Regions from separate parts of the Mesorhizobium sp. ArgA1 genome, predicted to be linked through region 2. Evidence: predicted binding sites of a transcription regulator. Region 2 holds the regulator's gene; each other region holds the start of a gene.

Region 1 (5,832 bases), on a different contig from region 2:
CGACAAGGCGCCAGGCCGTGGCGGTGTCGTAGACGAACCGCTCCTCGGCGATCCGGTCGCCGCGCCAGCGCTGCAGGGCCACCTCTTCCAGTCGGCGCACAGTGCCCGTCTTGTCGATCCTGTCGAAGGTCCAGCGGATGGCGACATTGTCGCCATCGACCAGGAATGTCTGGACCGGATGCGTCTGCATCCTCTCGATCCGGTCGAGCGCGGCCTGCTCATGCGCCATCAGCGTTTCGATGCCACGCCGCGGCACGCCAAGATTCTCCTGCATGGTCGCATCGTCATGGTAGAAGTCGGCGATCGCCTTGACGTGGCTGCCTTCGACCACTTCCTTGAGGAAAGCTTCGACGCGTTCGCGGCTGGGCATGATTGTGCGTTCCTTTGACGTTCTTCAGGGCAATTCCAGGAAAAGTGTGAAACGGTTTTCCGTTCGGAATTGCGTCACGGGTGGCCTGAAGATCGGCTAAACGAGTTCCACTTCCACCACACCCGGCACGGCCCGCATGGCCGACGCGATCTGCGGCGAGATGCGGTAGCGGTTGGGCAATTCGATCTCGACCTCGCCCTGCCCGGCTTCCTTGATCAGCACGAAGCTGATCTGCCCTTCGCCCTTCACCGCCAACTGGCCAGCCAGCATGTTGATCGGAGCCGCGTCACGCACAAAGATGCGCAGCGCCTTCTGGATGCGGCTTGCCTCGTCTTCCAGCGACTGCACCGTCTGGATGCGAAGATTGACGCCTTCGGGCCTGTCCTCCGCCGACACGGTGATTACCACCGAACGGCCGGGCTCAAGCAGATCGCGATATTGCGCCAGCCCCTCGGAAAACAGCACGGCTTCATACTGGCCAGATGTGTCGGAAAAGGTGATGACGCCCATCTTGTTGCCGGTGCGGGTCTTGCGCTCCTGCTTGGTGGTGACGGTGCCGGCAAGCCGCCCGGCAGCGGCACCGCGCTTCACCGCGGCCGAGAATTCGCCCCAGTTCTGCACCCGCATCTTCTGCAAAGCAGCCTTGTACTCGTCGAGCGGATGCGCCGAGAGATAAAAGCCGACCACCTGGAATTCGCGGTGCAGCCGGTCGGCGGCAAGCCAGGGATCGGTCTGGGGCAGATTGAGCGCCTGCGACTGCGCGCCGAGCGACGCACCGAAAATGTCGTGCTGGCCCGAAATCGCATTCTGCTGCGCCAGCGAGGCCAGTCCCATCATCCGTTCGACGCCGGCCATCATCTGGGCGCGGTCATGACCGAAACAGTCGAGCGCGCCGGCCATGATCAGGCTTTCGAAGACGCGCTTGCCGACGATCTTCGGATCGACTCGCTCGCAGAAGTCGGCAAGGTTCTTGAACGGCTTTTCGCCACGCATCGCGACGATGTGCTCGACTGCCGCGTCGCCGACGCCCTTGAGCGCCGCCAGCGAGTAATAGATCCGGTTTTCGCCGACCTCGAAGTCGCGAAAACTCGACATCACCGAAGGCGCCACCACCTCGATGCCGAGGCGCAGCGCATCCTGGCGGAAATCGGCGAGCTTGTCGGTGTTGCCCATGTCGAGCGTCATCGACGCGGCCAGGAATTCCACCGGATAATGCGCCTTGAGATAGGCGGTCTGGTAGGAAACCACGGCGTAGGCCGCGGCATGCGATTTGTTGAAGCCGTAGTCGGCGAACTTGGCAAGAAGGTCGAAGATGAAGTCGGCCTGCGGCTTGCCGACGCCGCGCTCGACGGCGCCGGTGACGAAACGCTCGCGCTGTTTGTCCATCTCGGCGCGGATCTTCTTGCCCATGGCGCGGCGCAGAAGGTCGGCTTCGCCGAGCGAGTAGCCGGAAAGCTCCTGCGCGATCTGCATGACCTGTTCCTGGTAGACGATGACGCCTTGCGTCTCCTTCACCAGATGGTCGATCTTGGGATGGATCGAGGCCATCTCCTCCTCGCCATGCTTTCTGGCATTGTAGGTCGGGATGTTCTCCATCGGGCCGGGGCGGTAGAGCGCCACCAGCGCGATGATGTCCTCGATGCAGTCGGGCCGCATGCCGATCAGCGCCTTGCGCATGCCGGCACTTTCCACCTGGAACACACCGACCACTTCGCCGCGCGACAGCATGGCGTAGGTTTCAGGATCGTCGAGCGGGATCGTCGCCAGGTCGATCTCGATGCCGCGGCGGCGGATCAGCTTCACCGCCGTCTCCAGCACCGTCAGCGTCTTGAGGCCGAGGAAGTCGAATTTCACCAGCCCTGCCTGCTCGACATATTTCATGTTGAACTGGGTGACCGGCATGTCCGAGCGCGGATCGCGGTACATCGGCACCAGCTCCGACAACGGCCGGTCGCCTATGACGATGCCGGCGGCATGCGTCGAGGCGTGGCGGTAGAGCCCTTCGAGTTTCTGCGCCATATCGAGCAGCGTCTGGACGATCGGCTCCTTCTCGGCCTCTTCGGCAAAACGCGGCTCGTTGGCGATGGCGTCCGCCAGCTTGACCGGATTGGCCGGGTTCTGCGGCACCATTTTGGACAGCTTGTCGACCTGGCCGTAAGGCATCTGCAGCACGCGGCCGACGTCGCGCAGCACGGCGCGCGCCTGCAGCGTACCGAAGGTGATGATCTGCCCCACCTGGTCGCGGCCGTATTTCTGCTGGACGTAGCGGATCACCTCTTCGCGCCGGTCCTGGCAGAAGTCGATATCGAAGTCGGGCATCGACACGCGGTCGGGATTGAGGAAGCGCTCAAACAGCAGCGAGAAGCGCAAAGGGTCGATGTCGGTGATGGTGGTGGAATAGGCGACCAACGATCCGGCGCCCGAACCGCGGCCGGGCCCGACCGGAATGCCTTGCGCCTTCGCCCATTTGATGAAGTCGGCAACGATCAGGAAGTAGCCGGGGAACTTCATCTTCTCGATGATGGAAAGCTCGAAATCGAGCCGCTCGCGATACTGCTCGGCGGTATAGCCGGCAGTGGGTCCATGGGCCGCCAGCCGCGCGTCGAGCCCTTCATGGGCCTGGCGGCGCAATTCGTCTGCCTCGGCCTTCAGCGCCACCTCATTGTCGGCGACATCGCCGCCGGTAAAGCGCGGCAGGATCGGGTTGCGGTTCTTCGGATAATAGGAGCAGCGCAGCGCGATCTCGACGGTGTTGTCGATCGCTTCCGGCAGATCGGCGAACAGTCGTGCCATATCGGCCTGGCTGCGCAGGAAATTGTCCGATGTCAGCCTGCGGCGGTTGTCGGCGGCAACGACCGAACCTTCGGCAATGGCGATCAGCGCGTCATGCGCGTCATAGTCGTCGCGCGCGGAAAAGAACGCCTCATTGGTGGCGACCAGCGGCAGGTCATGGATATAGGCAAGATCGACCGATGATTTCTCGATGGCGCGGTCATAGCCGGACACGCGGTCCAGCTCGACATAGAGCCGGTCGCCAAACAGCGCCTTGAGCGCCAGCAACCTCGCTTCGGCGAGGTCGCGGCGGTCTTCCTTCAGCGCTCGGCCGATCGGACCGCGCGGCCCGCCGCTGAGGCAGATCAGGCCATCGCTATGGCCCTCCAGCATTGCTGACGTCAGATGCACGGGCTCGCCCGGCGGCGTCTCCAGATAGACCTGGCTGACCAGCCTGACCAGATTGCCATAACCGGCCTCGGTGGCGGCCAGCAGCACCACGGCATGCATCTCCGGACCATGACGGCGGCGGTCGCGCTGCGCGTCGCTCGTCTCGCCGGAAAAAGCGAGATCGACCTGGCAGCCAATGATCGGCTGGATACCCTCCTTCACCGCCTTCTGGGCGAATTCCAGCGCGCCGAACAGATTGTTGGTGTCGGTGACGGCGATTGCCGGGCACTCGTCCTTGACGGCATGGCCGACAATGGCGGCGACCTGCAAGGCGCCTTCGAGCAGCGAGTAGGCCGAATGCACGCGCAGATGGATGAACGGACGCGCCGGCGTCTCCGGGCGCGCGGCAGCAATCGCTGCTTCGCGCTTCAGGGGGTCGCGTGGAAGTTTGTCATCCGCCATGATTTATCGCGCCTAAGGCTTTGAGTCGATGGAGATGTATTGTCCCGGACCGGGCTATGCCAGTCCAGCACAAACGACCACCGACCACAGGCTTCCGTGCCCGCGCCAGCTCAACTCAGAGATTGGTTCGAAATTCGCTCCGGCGAGTCATATGATGGTGGTTTCGAGAACCGGCGCGCAGCGGACTTTTGGGTCCGTGAGCACCGGAAGCGCAGAAAACGCCTTCAGATGGCCGCCGGAGTAGAATTTCCAAACAATCTCTAGGCGAATTCCATGATCACCGCGTCCACCGCCAAGCTGTCGCCCGGTTTGGCGTTGAGTTTCGACACGACAAGATCACGGTCGGCGCGCAGCACGTTTTCCATTTTCATTGCCTCGACCACGGCCAGCGTCTCGCCGGCCTTGACCTCCTGGCCCTCAAGGACCGCAATCGACACGACCAGCCCCGGCATCGGGCAAAGCAGCAGCTTGGACGTGTCCGGCGCCACCTTTTCCGGCATCAGCTTTTCCAGCTCAGCCGTGCGCGGCAACATGGCGCGTGCCATCACCGACATGCCCTTCCAGGCGATGCGCAGACCGTTCGGCAGCGGCCTGATCTGCGCCGTGACCTTGCGGGCGCCCACCTGACCGCGCCAGATCAGATCGCCCGGCCGCCAGTCGGACGTCACCGTCAGCGCCTTGCCGCCATCGACCGACAGGTCGATTTCCATCGGAATGGAGATCATGCCCTCGGTCATCGAAGCCTGGAGATAGTCCTCGCCGACCTTCACCACCCAGTCACGCTTGAGCGCCCCCGAATGCGGCGCCAGTCGCCCGCTTAAGCGATCGAGCCGGTCGCGGCGCAAAAGTTCGACCGCCGTGGCGATCGCCGCCAGCACCGCCTTTTCGTCAGCGTCCGGAACGATCGGCGCGAAACCGTCCGGATATTCCTCAGCAATGAAGCCCGTCGATATCCGCCCTTCGCGCCAGCGCGGATGCTGCATCAGCGCTGCCAGGAACGGAATGTTGTGCTCGATACCGTCGACGACGAAACTGTCCAACGCTTCCGACATGGCGTCGATCGCCGCCAGCCGCGTCGGCGCCCAGGTGCAGAGCTTGGCCACCATCGGGTCATAAAACAAAGAAATCTCGGAGCCTTCGGTGACGCCGGTGTCGTTTCGGATGACGATGTCGCCGAACGTGCCCTCCTCTGGCGGCCGGTAGCGCGTCAACCGGCCGATCGACGGCAGGAAATTGCGATAGGGATCTTCGGCATAGAGGCGGCTTTCCACCGCCCAGCCGTTCAGCTTGACGTCGCTCTGCTTTATCGCGAGCTTTTCGCCGGCGGCGACGCGGATCATCTGCTCGACCAGATCGATACCGGTGACGAGCTCCGTCACCGGGTGCTCGACCTGCAATCTCGTATTCATTTCAAGAAAATAGAAGTTCTTTTCAGCGTCGACGATGAACTCGACGGTGCCGGCGCTCTGATAGTCGACCGCCCGAGCCAGCGCGACTGCCTGCTCGCCCATGGCCTTCCTGGTCTTGGCATCGAGAAACGGCGATGGCGCCTCTTCGGCGACCTTCTGGTTGCGGCGCTGGATCGAGCATTCGCGCTCGCCGAGATAGAGCGCGGTGCCATGTGCGTCGGCCAGTACCTGGATCTCGATATGGCGCGGATCGACGACGAATTTCTCGATGAAGACGCGGTCGTCGCCGAACGAGCTTTTGGCTTCGGAACGCGCCCGGTCGAAACCGTCGCGCACTTCCGATTGGCTCCAGGCGATGCGCATGCCCTTGCCGCCTCCACCGGCCGAAGCCTTGATCATCACGGGATAACCGATCTCACCGGCTATTCT
Region 2 (5,832 bases):
CGGCGAGATCCGCCATTTTACGCTCACCCCGGAAGCAGTCGGCTTGCAGCGCCACACCAAGGAAGAGTTGCGCGGCGGCGACGCCGCCTACAACGCCAAGGCGTTGCGCGACATGCTGAGCGGCGCTGCCGGGGCCTATCGCGACACGGTGCTGATGAATGCCGGCGCCGGTATGGTGGTGGCGGGCAAGGCAACGACGCTGGCCGACGGCATGGCGGCGGCGGCACAAGCCATCGACAGCGGCCGGGCGCTGGGCGTGCTCGACAGGCTGGTCGAGATTTCGAACGGATAGGACCGTGGCTGACATTCTGCGCAAGATCGAGGCCTACAAGCGCGACGAGATCGCGACGGCAAAGGCGAAGATGCCGCTGGCCGAGATCAAGGCGCGGGCCAAGGACGCGGACGCGCCGCGCGGCTTTCTCAAGGCGCTTGAGGCGAAGCGCAGATCGGGCAGTTTCGGGCTGATCGCCGAAATCAAGAAAGCGAGCCCTTCCAAAGGCTTGATCCGCGCCGATTTCGACCCGCCAGCGCTGGCGCAGGCCTATGAGAAAGGCGGCGCCGCCTGTCTTTCGGTGCTGACCGATGCGCCGTCCTTCCAGGGCGCGCCGGAATTTCTCACCAACGCGCGCAAGGCGGTGTCGCTTCCCGCGCTGCGCAAGGATTTCCTGTTCGACCCCTATCAGGTCTACGAGGCACGCGCCTGGGGCGCCGATGCCATCCTGATCATCATGGCCAGCGTCGACGATGCCTTGGCTAGCGAACTGGAAGCGACCGCATTCGAACTCGGCATGGATGCGCTGATCGAGGTGCATGACGAGGCCGAGACGCAGCGCGCGGTAAAACTGTCGTCGCAGCTGATCGGCATCAACAACCGCAATCTGAGAACATTCGAGACCAGCCTTGAAACCTCGGAGCGGCTGGCTTCGATGGTGCCGGGCGGCCGATTGCTGGTCAGCGAAAGCGGCATTTTCACCCACGACGATTGCCTCAGGATGCAAAAGACCGGCATCGAAACCTTCCTTGTCGGCGAAAGCCTGATGCGGCAAGAGGATGTCGCCACGGCAACGCGCCTGCTTTTGACAGGCAAGGCGACAGCCGAGGTAGCCTGACGATGACAGCCGCCCTCACCCATCTCGGCGCCAAGGGCGAGGCCAACATGGTCGATGTCGGCGGCAAGGACGAGACGACGCGCACGGCAGTCGCCGAGGGCTTTGTCTCGATGCGGCCTGAAACCCTGAAGATGATCCTCGATGGCGACGCCAAGAAGGGCGATGTGCTGGGCACAGCGCGCATCGCCGGCATCATGGCGGCCAAGAAGACGCATGAGCTGATTCCGCTCTGCCATCCGCTGCTGTTGACCAAGGTGTCGGTCGACATCGAGCCGGATCCCGCTTTGCCCGGCCTCAGGGTCACCGCGCTCGCCCGCGTCACCGGCAAGACGGGCGTCGAGATGGAGGCGCTGACCGCTGCATCGGTGGCTTGCCTGACCATTTACGACATGGCCAAGGCGGTCGACCGCGCCATGATCATCTCCGGCATTAGGCTGGTGGAAAAGACCGGCGGCAAGTCCGGCGACTACAAGGCGGGTTCGTAAATGGCGCTGGTTCCGGTCGCCGAGGCGCTTCAACGCCTCCTCGACGGCGCTACCGTGCTGCGGGGTGAAAGCGTCGCGCTGGCGGATGCGGCCGGCCGGGTGCTGGCGGAGCCTGTCGTAGCGCTGCGCACCCAGCCGCCTTTCAACGCGTCCGCCATGGACGGCTATGCGGCGCGCGCGCAGGATGTGGCATCCGCCCCGGCGCGGCTTTCTGTAATCGGAATGGCGCCAGCCGGGCGCGGCTTTGACGGCACTGTCGGCAAGGGTGAGGCCGTGCGCGTCTTCACGGGCGCGCCGCTGCCTGGAGGCGCAGACACCATCGTCATCCAGGAAAATGTCAGGGATCTCGGCGGTGGCCAGGTCGAGGTCACCGAGCCGACGGCAAAGGAACGCAACATCCGCCGCCGGGGGTTGGATTTTGCGCAAGGTGACGTCCTGCTGGAGAAAGGCCGCGTGCTCGATCCGGCCGCACTTTCGCTGGCGGCATCGGCCAACCATCCGATGGTGAATGTGGTGCAACGGCCGCTGGTCGCCATCATCGCCACCGGCGACGAGTTGCTGCCGCCGGGCAGCGCGCTTGGCCCCGACCAGATCATCTCGTCCAATGCCTATGGCGTCGCGGCCGCCGCGCAATCGGTCGGCGCGCGCGCTCTCGATCTCGGTATCGCGGCCGACCGCAGGGAGGCGATTGCAGCACTGGTGCAGAAGGCAGTCGCGGCAAAGGCCGACGTCATCGTCACGCTCGGCGGAGCTTCGGTCGGCGACCACGACCTTGTGCACGACGTGCTTAACGGCGAAGGCATGAAGCTCGATTTCTGGAAGCTCGCCATGCGCCCGGGCAAGCCGCTGATGTTCGGGCGGCTCGGCGAAATCAGATGCATCGGCCTGCCCGGCAACCCGGTGGCGAGCCTGGTCTGCTCGCAACTGTTCCTGAAACCGCTTTTGGCGCAGCTGGGTGGCCGCGTCCATCGGCAGGATATGCGGCAGGCGCAGCTCGGCGCCGCGATGCCGGCCAACGATCTCAGGCAGGACTACGTGCGCGCCGTGGTCCGGGAAGAAGCCGGCGCACTTGTCGCAACGCCGTTCGGCATCCAGGATTCCTCGATGCTGAGAATGCTGGCCGACGCCAACGGCTTGATCGTGCGCGAGCCCTTCGCTCCGGCCGCCGCCGCGGGCGCCGCCTGCAGCGTGCTGATGTTACGCTGAACAAAACGTCAACACATTCATTAAACTTTAAAAGGTTGCGGAACACAACTGGAACAGATAGTGTTTGTTCTGGGTTTGTTTTTTCTGATTCTGGTTTCAGAACCCTCGGGGGGCCGCGATGCTGACGCGCAAACAACATGAACTCCTGATGTTCATTCATGAACGCCTGAAGGAGAGCGGAATCCCGCCGTCTTTCGACGAGATGAAGGAGGCGCTCGACCTCGCTTCCAAGTCCGGCATCCACCGCCTGATCACGGCGCTTGAGGAGCGCGGTTTCATTCGCCGGCTGCCGAACCGGGCGCGTGCGCTGGAAGTGCTGCGGCTGCCAGACTCGATTGCGCCCGGCCTCAATGCGGCGAAAAAGTTCTCACCAAGCGTCATCCAGGGCAGCCTCGGTCAAAACCAGGGCGGTCTCGGCCGCCAGATCAAGCCGGCCTCGCCATCGCGTTCGATGTCTGCCGGCAATGACGACGCGGTTTCGGCGGTGTCGATCCCGGTGATGGGACGCATCGCCGCCGGCGTGCCGATCGACGCCATCCAGCACCAGACGCATTCGATCTCGGTGCCGCCCGACATGATCATGGGCGGCGAACATTACGCGCTCGAGGTCAAGGGCGACTCGATGATCGAGGCCGGCATTTTCGACGGCGACACGGTCATCATCCGCAATGCCGACACCGCCAGCCCCGGCGAGATCATCGTGGCGCTGGTCGACGACGAGGAAGCGACGCTGAAACGCTTTCGCCGCAAGGGCGCCTCGATCGCGCTGGAAGCCGCCAATCCGGCCTATGAGACCCGCATCTTCGGGCCGGACCGGGTCAAGGTGCAGGGCAAGCTGGTCGGGCTGATCAGGCGTTACTGAGCCGGCTTGGGTTTGTACTTTTCGCGCTGCTTGTAAGGCGGCAGGCCGCGTGCTTCGCGTGAGAAGTGGCGTTGCTCGTGCCAGGGACGGTAGGGCTTGTCGACGGCGAAGCGAATGGTTGGGGCTGTCGCGGCCGATTGCGGATCGAAGAAGACGGCGGCACTACCATCGCGGGCAAGCTGCTTCTTGGTCACGACCAGAACCAACGGGTCGCGGCACGGATTGTAGGCGGTGGCGTCGTCGATGACGATCAGGCTCGCGAAAGCGCAGGCTGGCTGGGCTGTCTTGCGGTCTTTTGCAAGCGCGACAATGGCTCCGGACGGGTGCCGGGCAATGCAGAGATCGCCTGTGCAGTAGAAGGGTGAGCCGGGCGGCAGGTCGAGCGGATCGAGATCGAACCGCCTGTCTCCCGTCTCAAATGTCTCGGGCTGAATGATGGTCTCGGCCATCAGCGCCCGTTTCCAGTTGTCGGTGGTGAATTCGTTTGCGCGCTCCCGGTTGAGAGCGAGCTCGCCGCCACCGATCGGCACGGCCACCAGATGCGCGTCCTCGGAAATGAGCACATCGGGCGTGCGCACCTGCGGCACCGTCAACAGACCGGCCAGCGCGAAAGGCACGGCCGCCAGTCTGAGCCAGGTGGTGGCCATGGTCGCGATGACCAGTGCAACCGTTGCCAGCAATACGGACTGGATGGAGATCAGCCCGACGGCATCGAGCGGCGAACGCTCGGAGATCCAGGCAGAGATCGCGATCATTGCCGTCAGGCCCTTGCCCATGACGTAGAGGAACGGCCCGTCCGCGCCGAACGGCATGGCCAGCGCGCTGAGCACTCCGAATGGCATGACAACCAGCGATACGATCGGCATCACGGTGAGATTGGCGAGCAGGCTGAGCGGCGACACACGCTGGAAATGCCAGATCGCGAACAGCAACGTGGCGCTGCCGGCAATGATCGAGGTCATGGCGAGGCCGCCCATGCCAGCCAAGAATCTTCGCGACAGAAAACCGGCAAGGGAGCGCTTTGTCGGCGGCGTTCTCACTTTGTCGGCGCGGTAGTCGGCCCAGCCGGCATAGGCGCCGACAAGGGCGGCGGTGGCAGCAAACGACATCTGAAAGCTCGGGCCGACAACCTCATGCGGCGACACCAGGATGACGGCGATGGCCGAGATTGCCAGATTGCGCATGGTGAGCGCGGCACGATCGAACAGCACCGCGATGAGCATCACCGCCAACATGATGAAGCTGCGCTCTGCGGCGACCACGATGCCTGAAATGACGAGATAGGCGGCGATCGAGACGAGTGCCACGGCGGCCGCATATTTCTTCACCGGCCGGCGCGAGGAGAAATCGGGAAACAGCGCGAAGGCGCCACGCAGCAACGCCATGATGGTGCCGGCGACCAGCGCCATGTGCAGACCCGAAATGGAGATGATGTGGTAGATGCCGGTGCGCCGCATCGCTTCGTTGACCTCGTCCGGAATGCCGGCGCGCACCCCAACAATGAGCGCCGCGGCAATCTCGCCTTCGGCCCCGCCGATCTTGCCCCTGATATGATCGGCAATGTTTTCGCGCGCATTCTCAATCGCAGAGGAGAGCCGTGCAGTCAGCGGCGGCGGTTCCTGCGCGGCGATGGTTTTGGGATTGCCGAGAAAGAAGCCGCTGCCGCCGATGCCGCTGAAATAGCTGTCGAAGGAGAAATCGTAGCTGTCCGGCCGCACCGGACCCGTCGGCGGCAACAGCCTGGCATAGCCGGTCACCAGGGAGCCTGCCGTCATATCGGCCGGAATCCCACGCGCCGAGAGCCTGACCCGCTCCGGCGCGTAGCGCAGCTTGGGGTGAGCGGTGGAAATCACGTCGAGCGTCAGCCTGACGCGGCCATTCTCCATGTCTTCAAGACTGACAACGCGCCCGGTCAACCGTGTCTGGATCTCGGAGCCCAGCATCTGCGTTCCGGCGCGCCAGGTCTCGACCTTGGCGGCAACCACGCCCAACGCGCATAGCATCGCAGCCATGCAGCACAGATGCGTCCTTTGCCAGGATCGCGTGGCGACAGCACAGCATGTCGCCAACGCCACAATGGCGATTGGCTGGGCAAAGCCCGGCTCGCTGGCCAGCGAGAAATAGACAATGACCCCGGCCGCCAAGAAGACCGGCACCAGCAGGAAGGCAA
Region 3 (5,832 bases), on a different contig from region 2:
TCGCCCTTCTACGATCCGATGATCGCCAAGCTGGTGGTCCACGCCAAGGACAGGCAAGCCGCGCTCGACGCACTCGGCACAGCCTTGTCGCAGACCGAGATCGCCGGCTCGACCGTCAACACCGCCTTTCTCGCGGCACTTGCCGCGGACACCGACTTTTCCGCCGGCGACGTCGATACCGGCCTGATCGGCAGGCATCAGGAAGCGCTGACCGCGATCGTCCCGCCGAGCAGCGAGATCGTTGCCGCGGCCGCCCTTGCAGCAGCCGGTGCCGGTGCGTTGCCGCCATCAGACGATCCATGGTCGTCGCTGGCAGGCTATGCGCATTTCCACACCGTCGCGAGGCGCACGCGGCTGCGTCATGGCGAGGACGATATTCTGGCACGTGTTTCAGTGCGGCCGGACGGCCGCTTCGAGGTGGCGCTTGATGCGCCCTATGACAGCGTCAACTCGCACGATCTTCGCGCTGCCCCTCGCCTTGCCCGCTGGCCAGGCCACGTCACCGTGTTCGAAGGCGCGGTCGGCCACAGTTTCCTCGTCCCGGATCCGCTGGCGCGGACAGACGAGGCCGCCGCCGCTTCCGGCAGCCTGCGCGCGCCGATGCCCGGCCTGGTCAAGCTGGTGCGCGCGGCAAAAGGCGAGACCGTGAGCAAAGGCCAGCCGCTGCTGATCCTGGAAGCGATGAAGATGGAGCACACGATCGCGGCCAGCCATGACGGCGTCATTGCCGAGATTGCGAGTGAGGGCGCGCAGGTCACCGACGGAACCGTGCTGGTGCGCTTCGTTGAAGAGGCTGCATAGCCCTTAAGCAAAAATGGCCGGGAGAAGCCCGGCCATTTCAGGAGCACGCGGACGATTACTGCGCGATAGGCGCGTATTTGCCGTCATGCCACTGGTTGATGTCGTAGCTGGCATTCTTCAGATCGCCCTTCTCGTCGAAGGTGACCTCGCCGACCACGGTGCTGAACGGCGTGCCGTTCTTCAGCGCTTCGGCAACCTTGACCGGATCGGCGGTTCCGGCGCGCTTGATGCCCTCTGCAAAGGCCTGAACGACGGCGTAGGAGAACAGCGTGAAGCCTTCCGGCACGAAGCCGCCCGCCTTGATCTTGGCGATGGCCTCCTTGGCTTCGGGCTTGGCCTGCGGGTCGGACGGGAAGACGAACATGGTGCCTTCACCGGCCGGGCCGGCGACCTGCCAGAATTCCGGCGTGGCGATCGAGTCCGGCATGATCAACTGGAACTTGACGTTCTGCTCCGCCGACTGGCGCAGGATCAGGCCGGCCTCGGGATGGTAACCGCCGAAATAGACGACGTCGGCCTTGAGGTCCTTCAGCTTGGTGACGAGCGCCGAATAGTCCTTTTCGCCGGCATTGATGCCTTCATAGTCGATTTCCTTGAGACCGCCGGTATTCATCGTCGCCTTGACGGCATCGGCCACGCCCTGGCCGTAGGCGCTCTTGTCATGCAGGATGACGACATTCTTGCCGGCATATTTCTTGGCGATCCACGGGCCCATGAAGGCGCCCTGCGCGTCGTCGCGCGTATAGAGGCGCATGATTGTCGGCCAACCGGCCTTGGCGGCGGCATCGGTCAGCTCGGGATTGGAGGCGGACGGGCTCATCATCAGCGCGCCGGCTTCGGCGTAGACGGCCGAGGCCGGAATGGCGGAGCCCGAGCAGGCGTGGCCATCGACGAACTTGACGCTGTTGGCGACGATGCGATTGGCGACGGAAACCGCCTGCTTGGGATCGCACTGGTCATCCTCGATGTCGAGCTTGATCATCGAACCGTTGACACCGCCGGCGGCGTTGATCGCGTCGGCGGCTGCCGTTGCGCCCTGCTTGAACTGATCGCCGATCGTGGCGAGTTGTCCGGTCATCGGGCCGACCACCGAAATGGTAATGTCATCGGCAAAGGCAACCGGCGCGCTCATCATCAGGCCAAATACGGCCGCGCTCAAAATACCCATTTTTTTCATGGTGATAGAACTCCTCCCACACTCGCGCAGCCGCTCTGGCCGCGCTTCTTTCAGAAGGCGGGACAATTTCATCCTTCACTGGGCCTGTCTAGGCGCATCGGCGCCACTCGATTGGGCCTCTTCAACGCAAAAAGCCACGCCAGCCTTGTTCCGGCCGGTCGTGGCTTTTTGCTCTTGGAGCAGTCCCCATGCGCCCCCGCGCCACGAAAACCTGCTCGTCGTCCCCATTGTGCGCGGCTGGACCTTGTCGGCCTGCCGCGTCCTTGTTCTTCGTTGTCGACCGTCTTGCCGCGGCCCTGTTATTTCACCGGTTCCAGCCGTCTTTTGCGGTTTCGATCCCGGGGCTTCCCTGTTTTAGATAATCTGCCTGCGATCTCAGTGGATGGTCATCCATTCGCGGGCTTCACGCAGCGCCCTGGCGATCTCGACCTTGGACATTGCAGCCGACAGTTCCGAGCGCAGTTCGGCGGCGCGGACCGAGCCCTTGATGGCGGCGATGTTGAACCATTTGTGGGCGGCAACGACATCGGTCTCGCAATCGCGGCCGGTCGCATACATCATGCCCAGTTCGAAGAGAATGTCGGCCTGGGCAGTTGCCCCCATGGCGCCGAAGCCGGCTTCAAGCATTTCAAAACGTGCCATTTTAGTCCCCTGTCTGGCTCCCGAGAGCGGGCCTTTTCTGTCCCCGGTGTCCCCTGGGGAGCCGCTCTTTCGATGCTTTCGAGAATGAAGCCGAGCCTTGAATCCGTCGTTAAACGGCGTGCTTAATTTGGAGAAAACAAAGCTAAAACAAGAGGTAAACGCGGAAATTCGTTAAGGATACAAAGCCAGCAATCGCGCTGTTTCGTACCGGATTTGACGAAAATTTGCCGGGCGTCGGTCAACACTCCGCTAACCACAGGAAGCAAAGCCGGCGCGTCGATCGTTTCATTTCCTGGTCGCCGAGCGTTTTGTCGACCTCATGAAAATTGCAAAACCTTCCCTCACGGCACCCGCTTTTGTTTTGCCGGGAGCTGGATTAGCTTACGTTTGCGTAAGGGGCAGGGAGGCGGCGCTCCACGTAAAACCACAGGGAGGACAGATATGTTTCGCAAAGTGAGCTTGGCCGTGACGGCCACATTGATGATGGCGGGCGCGGCCTGGGCCGATCCGATCGAAGGCAATTGGAAGACGCAAGCCGGCGACACCGCACTCATTGGCGGCAGCGGTTCATTCTCCATCACCCTGAAGACCGGCAAATATGCCGGCAAGACCATCGGTTCGCTCAAGGCGACCGGGAACAACAAATATGCCGGCAACATCACAGATCCGGCAAACGACAAGACCTATTCCGGCAAGGCCACACTGTCGGGTACCTCGCTGAAGATGAGCGGCTGCGTGCTCGGCGGGCTGATCTGCAAGAGCCAGACCTGGCAGAAGCTCTGAGCTTGCTGTTTTGACGCAACGATAACGGGGCCAGCTGGCCCCGTTTCCTTTTCCAGGTGCCCACGGCCTACCGGCATAGGCGCACCTCGCGGCCTGTAATCGGGCCAACGCTCTTCCTAAAACATCGTCAATCACTTTGAACCGCAGATGAACGCCGGCATCAGAGCCGGTTCAGTCGCATCAGGGCATTTTGATGGCGTGTTCAAGGAGACACCACCCAAATGCTCGCTCGCCGCTTCACCATCGTCTGCCTGTTGATGAGCCTGTTCGGCATGTTCTTCGCCATTCTCGTGGCCGAAGCCGGCCGTCCCGCGCGCTCCTGGGATGCAGGAAGTTCCAACGCCTGCCAGTTCAATTGCATGAACCATTTCCGCCCCTGAGACGACAAAGACGTAGATCCAAACAGAAAAGCCAAAGCCATGAACCGCACAGCCATCAACGCCCTCAAGACCCTTCGGCTTCTGCCGCGGGCGGCGCTCGTCCTGATCGTGCTGTCGGCGCCGGTCCTGGCCATGCCCATGATGCGGGCCGACGCCGACACGACGATCGACGCGCCGGCGACGAAGAAGCATGGCGTTGGCTTTGTTCTGCTGGTCAGCCTGCAGCGCGGGTGAGGTGTGCCAGAATAAATCTTCGCCTTGGCCGCCTTGGTGGCCACCCTCCCCCTCCCAAGTGCGGCCTCAAGTCTCTATATTAGGCCATGGAAAAGCGAATCTACCCACAAGCTATCGAATCGGTCGTCATGCCGGAGCCTTTCGGCAAGAAGAGCTTCGACGACGCCAGAAGGGCCGTGGCCGCCTTGCAGGCGCTCTACGACCGCAACACCAAATTCCTGCGTGACTCCTTTGCGGCACTTGCCGCCGGCGGCGACGAAAGCAAGCGCTACCGTGCCTTCTACCCGGAGATCGGCGTCACCACCAATTCATTCACCCAGATCGACTCGCGCCAGGCATACGGCCACATGCCGACGCCGGGGCATTTCTCGACCACCATCACCCAGCCGGCGCTGTTCGAAACCTATCTCGTCGAGCAGCTTCGGCTCATCATGCGCAATCACGGCGTGCCGGTTACGGTTTCGGAATCAACCACGCCGATCCCGCTGCATTTCGCCTTCCTGGAAGGCTCACATGTCGATGGCGCCGCCGCCGAGCGCATCAAGCGGCCGATCCGCGACCTGTTCGACGTTCCGGATCTCGACGGCACCGACGACCAGATCGCCAATGGCACATTCGAAGTGGCGTTCGGCGAACCGAGGCCGCTGGCGCCGTTCACGGCGCAACGCATCGACTATTCGCTGCACCGCATGACGCATTACACGGCGACCAGCCCGCAGCATTTCCAGAACTTCGTGCTGTTCACCAACTACCAGTTCTACATCGACGAGTTCGTCGCCCGCGCCCGGACCCAGATGGCGGAAGGCGGCCACGGCTATACCGAATTCGTCGAGCCCGGCAATGTCGTCACCAAGGCCGGGCAGAGCGCGCCCAGCGAAGGCGTGGCGGCGCCACGCCTGCCGCAGATGCCGGCCTATCATATGAAGAAGCCAAACCATGGCGGCATCACCATGGTCAACATCGGCGTCGGCCCGTCCAACGCCAAGACGATCACCGACCATATCGCGGTACTCAGGCCACATGCCTGGCTGATGCTCGGCCATTGCGCCGGCCTGCGCAACACGCAGGCGCTGGGCGACTATGTGCTGGCGCATGCATATGTCAGGGAGGACCATGTGCTGGATGACGACCTGCCGGTGTGGGTGCCGATCCCGCCGCTGGCCGAGATCCAGGTGGCGCTGCAGGAGGCGGTCGCCGAAGTCACCGGACTTTCCGGCTACGATCTCAAGCGCATCATGCGCACCGGCACTGTCGCCACCATCGACAACCGCAACTGGGAACTGCGCGACCAGCGCGGACCGGTGCAGCGGCTGTCGCAGTCGCGCGCCATCGCGCTCGACATGGAATCGGCCACCATTGCCGCCAATGGCTTCCGCTTCCGCGTTCCCTACGGCACGCTGCTTTGCGTCTCGGACAAGCCGCTGCATGGCGAACTGAAGCTGCCCGGCATGGCGACCGAGTTCTACAAGCGGCAGGTGGCGCAGCATCTGACCATCGGCATCAAGGCGATGGAAAAGCTGGCGGAAATGCCGATGGAAAGGCTGCATTCGCGCAAACTGAGAAGCTTTTCGGAGACGGCGTTCCAGTAGACGGCCTTCCAGTAGACGTTGGCTGCGAGGCATTTCGTCATCTTGATTGGGCCGCATTTCCGCCGATAACAGGCCTGACACCCCTTGGCCCGGCACTCTGGGCAATGCAAAACCTGGTCTGATGGCACGCGTGCGAAACATGATGGCTTCGATGGCGTTCCTGGCAATGCTGGGCCTCTCGGTCGTGCTTGTGGTCGGGTTCTTCGGCGCACTGCATCCCGCCTTC

What was found. Region 2 encodes LexA, which represses DNA repair genes until DNA is damaged. Its sites were predicted from a motif close to TGTTCNNNNTGTGTTCNG; they were not measured.
Region 1: the regulator LexA is predicted to act here: its motif matches at 4,119-4,136, upstream of dnaE (DNA polymerase III subunit alpha).
Region 3: the regulator LexA is predicted to act here: its motif matches at 2,753-2,770, upstream of ACWGTI_RS07450 (sel1 repeat family protein).

Annotation. Positions count from the first base shown of each region.
Region 1 is NZ_JBSKBQ010000008.1:88,475-94,306, reverse strand. Features, by position in the region: gene ACWGTI_RS18660 (nuclear transport factor 2 family protein) at 1-370, opposite strand, end outside; gene dnaE (DNA polymerase III subunit alpha) at 467-3,994, opposite strand; gene ACWGTI_RS18650 (acetyl-CoA carboxylase biotin carboxylase subunit) at 4,255-5,832, opposite strand, start outside.
Region 2 is NZ_JBSKBQ010000003.1:83,921-89,752, forward strand. Features, by position in the region: gene trpD (anthranilate phosphoribosyltransferase) at 1-292, shown strand, start outside; gene trpC (indole-3-glycerol phosphate synthase TrpC) at 297-1,109, shown strand; gene moaC (cyclic pyranopterin monophosphate synthase MoaC) at 1,112-1,594, shown strand; gene ACWGTI_RS10160 (molybdopterin molybdotransferase MoeA) at 1,595-2,800, shown strand; gene lexA (transcriptional repressor LexA) at 2,919-3,662, shown strand; gene ACWGTI_RS10170 (ComEC/Rec2 family competence protein) at 3,656-5,832, opposite strand, start outside.
Region 3 is NZ_JBSKBQ010000002.1:10,424-16,255, forward strand. Features, by position in the region: gene ACWGTI_RS07440 (acetyl/propionyl/methylcrotonyl-CoA carboxylase subunit alpha) at 1-801, shown strand, start outside; gene ACWGTI_RS07445 (branched-chain amino acid ABC transporter substrate-binding protein) at 857-1,978, opposite strand; gene ACWGTI_RS07450 (sel1 repeat family protein) at 2,354-2,620, opposite strand; gene ACWGTI_RS07455 (DUF2147 domain-containing protein) at 3,062-3,403, shown strand; gene ACWGTI_RS07460 (hypothetical protein) at 3,625-3,783, shown strand; gene ACWGTI_RS07465 (hypothetical protein) at 3,823-4,017, shown strand; gene ACWGTI_RS07470 (AMP nucleosidase) at 4,146-5,606, shown strand; gene ACWGTI_RS07475 (endonuclease/exonuclease/phosphatase family protein) at 5,746-5,832, shown strand, end outside.